2 regions of the Pseudoalteromonas sp. SCQQ13 genome follow, and region 2 is predicted to be linked to the other one. Evidence: predicted binding sites of a transcription regulator. Region 2 holds the regulator's gene; the other holds the start of a gene.
What was found. The regulator LexA, encoded in region 2, represses DNA repair genes until DNA is damaged. The targets are predictions, from matches to a motif close to TACTGTATNNNNATACAGTA.

Region 1: a site for LexA is predicted at 2,454-2,473, ahead of uvrD (DNA helicase II). Genes of this name have one in related genera too.

Annotation. Positions count from the first base shown of each region.
Region 1 covers NZ_JADYXG010000037.1:2,590-7,068, reverse strand. Annotated here, with positions in the region: gene nudE (ADP compounds hydrolase NudE) at 1-66, opposite strand, end outside; gene yrfG (GMP/IMP nucleotidase) at 129-776, shown strand; gene I6F41_RS17745 (dUTP diphosphatase) at 792-1,415, opposite strand; gene I6F41_RS17740 (YacL family protein) at 1,522-1,890, opposite strand; gene I6F41_RS17735 (hypothetical protein) at 2,005-2,223, opposite strand; gene uvrD (DNA helicase II) at 2,538-4,479, shown strand, end outside.
Region 2 covers NZ_JADYXG010000021.1:7,753-12,231, forward strand. Annotated here, with positions in the region: gene I6F41_RS15000 (DnaJ C-terminal domain-containing protein) at 1-229, shown strand, start outside; gene I6F41_RS15005 (chaperone modulator CbpM) at 229-549, shown strand; gene I6F41_RS15010 (hypothetical protein) at 802-1,182, shown strand; gene I6F41_RS15015 (PaaI family thioesterase) at 1,185-1,628, opposite strand; gene I6F41_RS15020 (SRPBCC family protein) at 1,727-2,179, opposite strand; gene lexA (transcriptional repressor LexA) at 2,459-3,076, shown strand; gene coxB (cytochrome c oxidase subunit II) at 3,550-4,479, shown strand, end outside.

The DNA of each region.
Region 1 (4,479 bases), on a different contig from region 2:
GCGACTTTTAGCTACAACTTTATTACTGAGGATTTGCGGTGGTATAGGGTGCTTTTTCTGTGTCATTGGCGTTAATTTGCTATCATGGCAGTTGTGCTTAATCATAAACTTTTCACAGGGAAAAGCCCATGCTAAATTGGTCAAAAATCGATACAGTTTTACTCGATATGGATGGAACATTACTCGATTTACATTACGATAGCCATTTTTGGCTTAACGTTATTCCACAACAGCACGCATTAGCAAAAAATATTAGCTTTGAAGCAGCGCAAGCGGATATTTCAAAACGCTACCAAGCCGTTAGCGGAAAAATACAATGGTATTGCTCAGATTATTGGGAGCGACAGTTAAACCTGCCTATTATGGAACTAAAGCGACAGTCTAAGCACTTAATAAAAGTGCGCGACGATGTGCCGTACTTTTTAACTGAACTTAAAAAAGCAGGTAAAGAGTTAATTTTACTTACTAACGCCCACCCTGAGTGTGTAATGCTTAAATTTGAGCAAACTGCAATTGATAACTACTTAGATGGAGTCGTATCGACTCATGAATATGGGGTAAGTAAAGAGCAGCAAAGCTTATGGCAACAGGTGCAAAGTGACTTAGGATTTAATAAAAGCCGTACGCTTTTTGTTGATGATAGTGTTCCTGTGCTCAACGCAGCACGCCAATATGGTATTGAACACTTGCTTGCGGTTGCAAACCCAGACAGCCAGCAACCACATAACGATATAGCCGATTACTTAAATGTTACCGACTATCGCAAGCTAATTTAATTATTTTAGCGCAAACTATTTTGTTGGGTATCGTGCCTCTAAGCCTTCGTACACTAATTTTGCAAAATCTGCATGTTCGGTATCAAGGCTTTTAACAACGTCTACTAAATGCTCGTTATCTTCTTGGCCGCCCCACACTTTTATGTAACTGCCATCTTTATAGCCATGATCTTGACGGAAGAAGTTTAAGGTGTTTTTACCCACATAACCTCGGTATAAATCGTCAATATTCATACCTATTTGCGCCATACAACCTGCAAAAGCAGCCGCATTAAAAGTTTTATCTGCGACAGCAGATGCCGCCAAGACTTCCAGTGTTTGCTTAAAGTCATCGGCTTGATGGGCAGTGCTTAATTCTAGCTCAAGCTGTTTAGCTATTTTTTCGTAGCTGGTGATACCGTCAATTCTGAGTGACAAGCCAAAATGAAAAATATCCACTAACTCTAAAATAACTTGTTCGGTATCAGGCGTTTGTTTTTTCCACCATTTCCAACCGTAATGATCGAGCATTTCTGCACACTCAACCCAAATGGCTCTGTACCAATCAAACCCTTGGCTAAACCATTGGTCATGTACTTTGGTATTCATGGCATTTTGCATTTCTAGCATCACTACTAGTTTGTTTAAATTGGCAGACATATCAATTCCTGTCGTTTTTGATTAGCTAAATTTTCATTAGTGTAATAATACAGATAAAATGCTTGTTGTGCATTGCTGTATATTTTCATTAGTGTGCTAACTATGTTTATCTTGAAGTCGTAAACTCATGCCATGAGTTTATTAGGTCTATAAAATCTTCAAAACCACAACCACTGCTTAGGCCATTTTCTTCAAGCATTAAATCGTCGTCTTGATAAGCCATAAGATCTTCACTGTCTTGGTGCAGAGCATGGGCTTCAAATAGAGCTTCGTCTTTCGTTAAAATTAAATCTATTTCTTGGCCCTTTAGCGTTAAAGGCTCAAAGCTTGAACTCACCGATGCAATAAGCGCTTGCACCATAGCTATTTTATCTTTGCCTATTTCTTCGTTTAACCAGCGGCCAATTATGGCATGCTCGCTACTTATTTTAATGCGTAATCCGCTAATTGGATCGCGAATAAATTGATATTCCATACGTATCGCTTTTAAATCGTTAGTTGCGCAATTATATACGTAAATAGCTGCAGACGCTAAAAAGCAAAATAGCGCCAAAAGGCGCTATTTTATAAAGCTTTAATATTAATTACGTCACGATCTATAACGTGCTGCATCAATAATTGCCCAAACATATACAATAGCGGCAATTATTCCTGGCACAATTAAAAACCATAATGCCGCACCACCAAAAAATAATATAGCGAATATAAGCGCGGCAAGAATACGCCCTTGCACTAGCTGCCCCAACCCCGGGAAAAATATATTACATAATGCTGCGATTACGTTACCGCCTGAACCTTGTCCTGACATACTAACCTCTGTAGTTTATTTAATTTTTATATTTTAGCTATAGAATTACTTACACACTCTATGCCAATTTAATAAATGTTACAAATCATATAGTTGTATTTTTATCAGTTTAACGCTGTGGTGATTTTTACTAAATTGAGGTCAAATTAGCAATTTTTATTATATCTTTTTAACCTTTTCCGTTTTTGATTCGCTATCAAGCTACTAGTTTAGAACATAATTTTATGAATAGCTGTGTATAAAAACAGTATTTTATTTAGCCTAACAAAAACACCTGCTATACTGCCCGCATTATTGATTAAAAAGGCGTAACGATGGACGTTTCACAATTACTCGATGGCTTAAACGACAAACAACGCGATGCCGTTGCAGCCCCACTACAAAACATGCTGGTATTAGCAGGTGCTGGGTCTGGTAAAACACGAGTGTTGGTTCATCGTATTGCTTGGCTAATGCAAGTTGAGCAAGCCTCAGCGTATAGTATTTTTGCGGTTACCTTTACTAATAAAGCAGCTAAAGAGATGCGTACTCGCGTTGAAGAGACGCTAAAAGCGCCGGTTGGTGGTATGTGGATTGGTACTTTCCATGGTTTGTCGCACCGTATTTTACGCGCGCACCACCGTGAAGCAAAATTACCCGAAGCATTTCAAATTTTAGACTCAGACGATCAGCTACGTATGATCAAACGTTTATTAAAATCGATGAATATTGATGATAAAAAATGGCCCGCTAAACAGTTTGGTTGGTACATAAGCGCTAAAAAAGATGAAGCACTTCGCCCTAAAGATATTCAAGCCTACGATATTAACGAGCAAATGATGCTGCGCGTGTACACGGCGTATCAAGAAGCATGCGACAGAGCAGGCTTAGTCGATTTTGCCGAAATACTACTGCGCAGCTACGAAGTACTCAAAAATAACCCTACACTACTGCGCCATTATCAACAGCGCTTTGCACACATGTTAGTAGACGAGTTTCAAGACACCAACACCATACAATACGCATGGTTAAAACTACTTGCTGGCGACTCCAATAGTATTATGATTGTTGGCGATGACGATCAGAGTATCTATGGTTGGCGCGGTGCAAAAATAGAAAACATTAAACGTTTTTTAACTGACTTTAGCGCAGAGACCATTCGTCTTGAGCAAAACTATCGCTCTACCGCCACTATATTAAAAGCCTCAAATGCCCTGATCCAAAATAACTCAGAGCGTATGGGTAAAAGCTTATGGACCGACGGTAACGAGGGCGAACCTATTTCTATTTACGCCGCATTTAACGAGCTAGACGAAGCGCGTTTTGTAAGTAGTAAACTGCGTAGTTGGTTAAATGCCGGCAATGCGCTGCAAGATGCGGCTATTTTATATAGAAGTAATGCGCAATCACGTGTACTCGAAGAAGCCATGCTACAAGAAGGCCTAAAGTATCGTATTTATGGCGGCATGCGATTCTTCGAACGCCAAGAAATTAAAGACGCCCTGTCGTACTTACGCATAATAGGTAACCGTCAAGACGATGCTGCATTTGAACGAGTAATTAATACTCCAGCTCGTGGTATTGGCGATAAAACGCTAAGCCATATACGCGACTGTGCACGCGCCGAATCGTTACCACTTTGGTATGCAGCAAAAGCAATTGTAGAGCAACAACATTTATCTGGCCGCGCTTCTGGTGCAGTGAGTAAGTTTGTCGAACTAGTAGAGCATATTGAAGATAAAATTAGCGATCTAACGCTACATGAGCAAGCTAAATACGTTATTCAAACTTCTGGGTTAATGGCAATGTACCAAGCCGAAAAAGGTGAAAAAGGCCGTGCCCGAGTAGAAAACTTAGAAGAACTTATTAGCGCTTGCGATCAGTACGAATTGCCTGAGGAAGAAGAATATAGCTCTCCTCTACAAGGCTTTTTAGCGCATACCTCGCTTGAATCTGGTGAAGGACAAGCAGAAGAGCACGAAGACGCCGTACAAATGATGACATTGCACTCAGCTAAAGGTTTAGAATTTCCGTTAGTGTTTATGGTTGGCGTAGAGGAAGGTATGTTCCCTTCTCAACAAAGTAATGAAGAGTCTGGCCGTTTAGAAGAAGAACGCCGCCTTTGTTATGTAGGTATGACCCGCGCTATGGATAAACTATATATTAGCCATGCCGAAAGCCGTCGTTTATACGGACAAGAAAAATACCATACACCATCGCGCTTTTTACGGGAAATTCCCGAGGACTGTGTTGAAGAAATTCGTATTAAAACCCAAG
Region 2 (4,479 bases):
ACCTACATTAGCCGGAAAAATCCAACTAACTATTCCAGCTAATAGTCAATCGGGTCAACGTTTACGCATTAAAGGTAAAGGGTTAATTAGTAAAAAAGCCAAAGGTGACTTATTTGCTGTGATTAAAATTGTTAATCCAGCATTGAGTGATGATGTTAGCAAAAAGCTTTGGCAAGAGCTGGCCGAAAAAGCCCATTTTGACCCCCGTAGCAATTGGAGCAAGTCATAATGAAAATTATCGAGGCACCACAAGGCAATTTACTCACTAGCCAAGAATTGTGTGTGAGTAGTGATATTAGCGAAGCCATATTATATGAATTGGTTGAGCACAGCATTGCTATTCCTATTGAGGGCGAGCGCGTTACAGAATGGCAATTTACGGTATCAACAGTGATCTTAGTTAAAAAGGCTGCGCGTATTCAGCATGACTTATCGTTAGATTGGTCTGCTATTGCTTTGGTTTTACAATTATTGGATGAACGGGATGAGTTGATTGCTGAAAACCAAATGTTAAAGCAGCACTTAAGTCGATTTAAACATTTAGAATAAAAAATAGTGGTTAAATTTTAAATGCGAGTAGCTAGCTATTTTTATGGAGCTAGCTCAGCACTTTTATAATAGTGAGCTTTTGGTGCTTAAATATTTTTTATTCGTGAAATAAGAGTAAGTAAAGCGTCAATAAATGCGTAAAAATAGCCGACTATTCAGATAAAAAAGGTGAATATTGCAGAGTTGATTTGGTATAAGCGTAAAACTGCGTTAAAGTTTACAGCGAACTAATTAGAGGATAAACAGCAGACAATGTCGGAAATTCAATTTTTAAATGTAGACCTAGAGCTTGAGTCAAAGCAAGATATTAGCGTGCTTGTAGCTGACCTAAAAAAAATCGCCACTATTTTACATTATGATAAAGACGAATACCGTCAGTTAGCGCGTATAGAAGTAACAGGCGAAATATCTTCACCGGATAAAGCAATTAACCACTTATGTGAGTTAGTAGAGTCATGCTCGCGGGCTGCACTTAAGCAATGGTTGAGTTGTTCGCGCCGTACCTTTGATATTGGTTTTGAATCGGGCACTTCGCCAAAGTGTTTTAACCAAGCGCTGCACGCCGATACATTATTACGTATATCGGCAATTGGTGCAGGCATGGAAATTACTATTTACCCGCTAGAAAAATAGCGTTAGCCTTTGCGCTCTACAACAGCTGCGGTCATTTTTGATACGCAGCAAAGCTCGCCGCGACTATTCGTTATTTTTATTTCCCATACTGAGCTACGTTTGCCAATATGAAACGCTTTTGCGGTGGCGGTTAAGGTGCCATTACGCGAGGCTTTTAAATGGCTGGCACTGATCTCTTGCCCTACACAATAAAATTTAGTGAAGTCGACCACAAAATTAGCCGCGTAGCTGGCAACACTTTCGGCTAAAACCACGTTTGCTCCGCCATGCACCATGCCTATAGGGTTATGGTGCGCAGGAATTGCTGGCATAGTGGCAACTAAGTAATCATCACCAATTTCAGTTATTTCAATCCCCATGGTTTTCATCAGTGTACCTTGGCCATTTATGCCTTGGTCTAACTGCTTACAAAACGCTAAAGTAATAGGTTGATGCCAAATACTCATTGTTACTCCTTTAAAGGTTGAAAACGATAACCGATAATACGATTTTTCATGGCGATATGATAGCCAAATTAGTGCAGCTACTGCATGGTAATACAGTGCTACTTTTTGCTTTCTACATAGTGCTTAATTTCATCGAGATCTTTTTTTAGCATTTTACGCATCGAACTTTTAAGAAAAAACCCTATCACTGCAGAGATCATTTTTACCCAAATAGACTCAGAGCTATCAGAAAAAGTCATGGTTAAACAGGTGCTAGGTTCGGCGGCGGTAAGTGACAGCTTAGTGGTATAAACTGCCCCGCCATTTTCTGCGCGAGTGCAATAGTATTCATTAGTAACAGCTTCGGTGATCCACATGGTTTCTGAGGCTGCTTTGCCAAAAAGTTTTCGTGTTTCTAACCATCTTAGGCCCACTAGCCCTTGTGGTGGCTTCTCGATTATTTTTACATCAATAATGCCAGACAGCATATTGGCACTGTTTTCGATGTCAGTTATTGCCGCCCATACTTTACGTTTAGGACCGTTAATTATTACCGCTACAGTGATATTCATAACACTCTCCGTTAATTCACATTGATGAAGTTAAGGCCCATTACAAAAACGATAGCTAACTAATTTTTAATAACAGCAACAACTTAGTAGTTATGTAATTAATGTAACGTAAAACTAACACTATCGTGATCTGCGTAATTTTATCTGTAATTTACTTGGTAATTTTAAGCTTAGACCAATGCCACCTTTGGCAGCAAAGGCGAGGAGTAATTTAAATTTGCGATTTTCAGATAACTGTATATACTCACAGTTAAATGTACTGTATGGAAAACCAGTTGTATGCGACCATTAACTAACCGCCAAGCGCAAATACTCGAACTTATTAAAGTGTTTATTAAAGACACTGGTATGCCTCCTACACGCGCAGAAATTGCACAAACATTAGGCTTTAAAAGTGCTAATGCAGCAGAAGAGCATTTAAAAGCGCTGGCTAAAAAAGGCGCTATTAAAATGAAACCAGGCGCTAGCCGTGGTATTCAACTTATTGAAGAAGATGAACCAGAACAACTTGGTTTACCGTTAATAGGCCGTGTAGCTGCCGGCGAACCTATTTTGGCGCAACAACATGTTGAGAGCCATTGTAAAATTGACCCGTTAATGTTTAAACCCGCTGCCGATTTTTTATTGCGTGTAAATGGTATGAGCATGCGAGATATTGGTATTATGGATGGTGATTTACTGGCTGTTCATCGCACTCAAGTTGCCGAAAATGGCCAAGTTATTGTTGCCCGCGTTGATGACGATGTAACGGTAAAACGCTTAGAAAAAGCAGGCAAAAAAGTATTATTGCATGCTGAAAATAAAGAATTTTCGTCGATAGAAGTGGATCTTGAAAACGAATCTTTTAATATTGAAGGCTTAGCTGTTGGGGTTATTCGTAATGCTGACTGGATGTGACAATTAAGCTGTTATAGCTATGTAAAATATCGGCATAATTTAATAGCTCAGATAATTAATGCGCACTTTTTAGTGCGCTTTTTTTTGCCTTTTTTTTGTGAAAATTCCGCTGCAATGAAAAAATTATATTAAGTTTATGTTTTTTATCATTTAAGTATTTAATACTCGTTATCGCTGTCTTTTTATTTGTAACCCTTGCTGTTGCTCACTTCCTGCTTAGAACAAAATTAAATAAATCCCATATTTACGCTAATCCCCTAATATTATTTGATTATTTTTCAAACTAAAACTTGCTAGTTGTTCAATTATTAACTAATTGTTAATGGGCTGGACTAACAATAACTCACAGCTTTAGTTTTGAGAAAATATATTTATATATCCGGCAGCAATACAAAAATAAAAAATAACAAATTGGCATTTAAAGCTTATGTCTTTTTGTTTTGCACTCGCAACAGTATTAAAGGAGCTGTCACATGGGTAAATTGAGCTCTACCTTGTGGCTTATATTGTTTGTTTTTCCGCAGTTAGCATTGGCAAATAGCCAATATAATATGCGCAAAGGCGTAACCGATATAAGTAATAATGTTTATCAACTACACATGACCATATTTTTAATATGCTGTGTAATAGGCGTGATTGTATTTGCCGTTATGTTTTGGGCACTTATTCATCATCGTAAATCTAAAGGAGCAGTTGCTGCTCAATTTCACGAAAGTACCAAAGTAGAAATACTCTGGACAGCAATTCCATTTGTTATTTTAATAGCAATGGCAGTCCCCGCAACTAAAACATTAATAGCGATGGAAGATGCCAGTAAAGCGGATATCACTATTAAAGTAACTGGTTCACAATGGAAATGGCATTACGAATATATGGGGGAAGATGTTGAGTTTTACTCAATACTTGCCACACCGCAAAATGAAATTGCTAACCTAGCCGATAAAAACCCCAACTATTTACTTGAGGTAGATAAGCCTCTGGTATTACCGATCAATAAAAAAGTACGCTTTTTAATGACCTCCGACGATGTTATTCATTCTTGGTGGGTGCCCGATTTTGCTATTAAAAAAGATGCAAACCCGGGGTTTATTAACGAAACGTGGACCAACATAAACGAAGTCGGTATTTATCGCGGTCAGTGTGCTGAGCTATGCGGTAAAGATCATGGCTTTATGCCAGTGGTAGTAGAGGCTAAGTCAGAGGCCGATTTTAAAGTTTGGCTAGCAGATGCTAAACAAGCAAAGCAAAAAGCAGCAGCAGCAGATGCTGCATTACTTGACCAAACACTCCCTAAAGAAGAATTAATGACTTTGGGTGAGCAAGTGTATATGGCCAATTGTGCTGCATGTCATCAGCCCACAGGGTTAGGTTTGCCAGGCGTTTTTCCTGCACTTAAAGGCAGC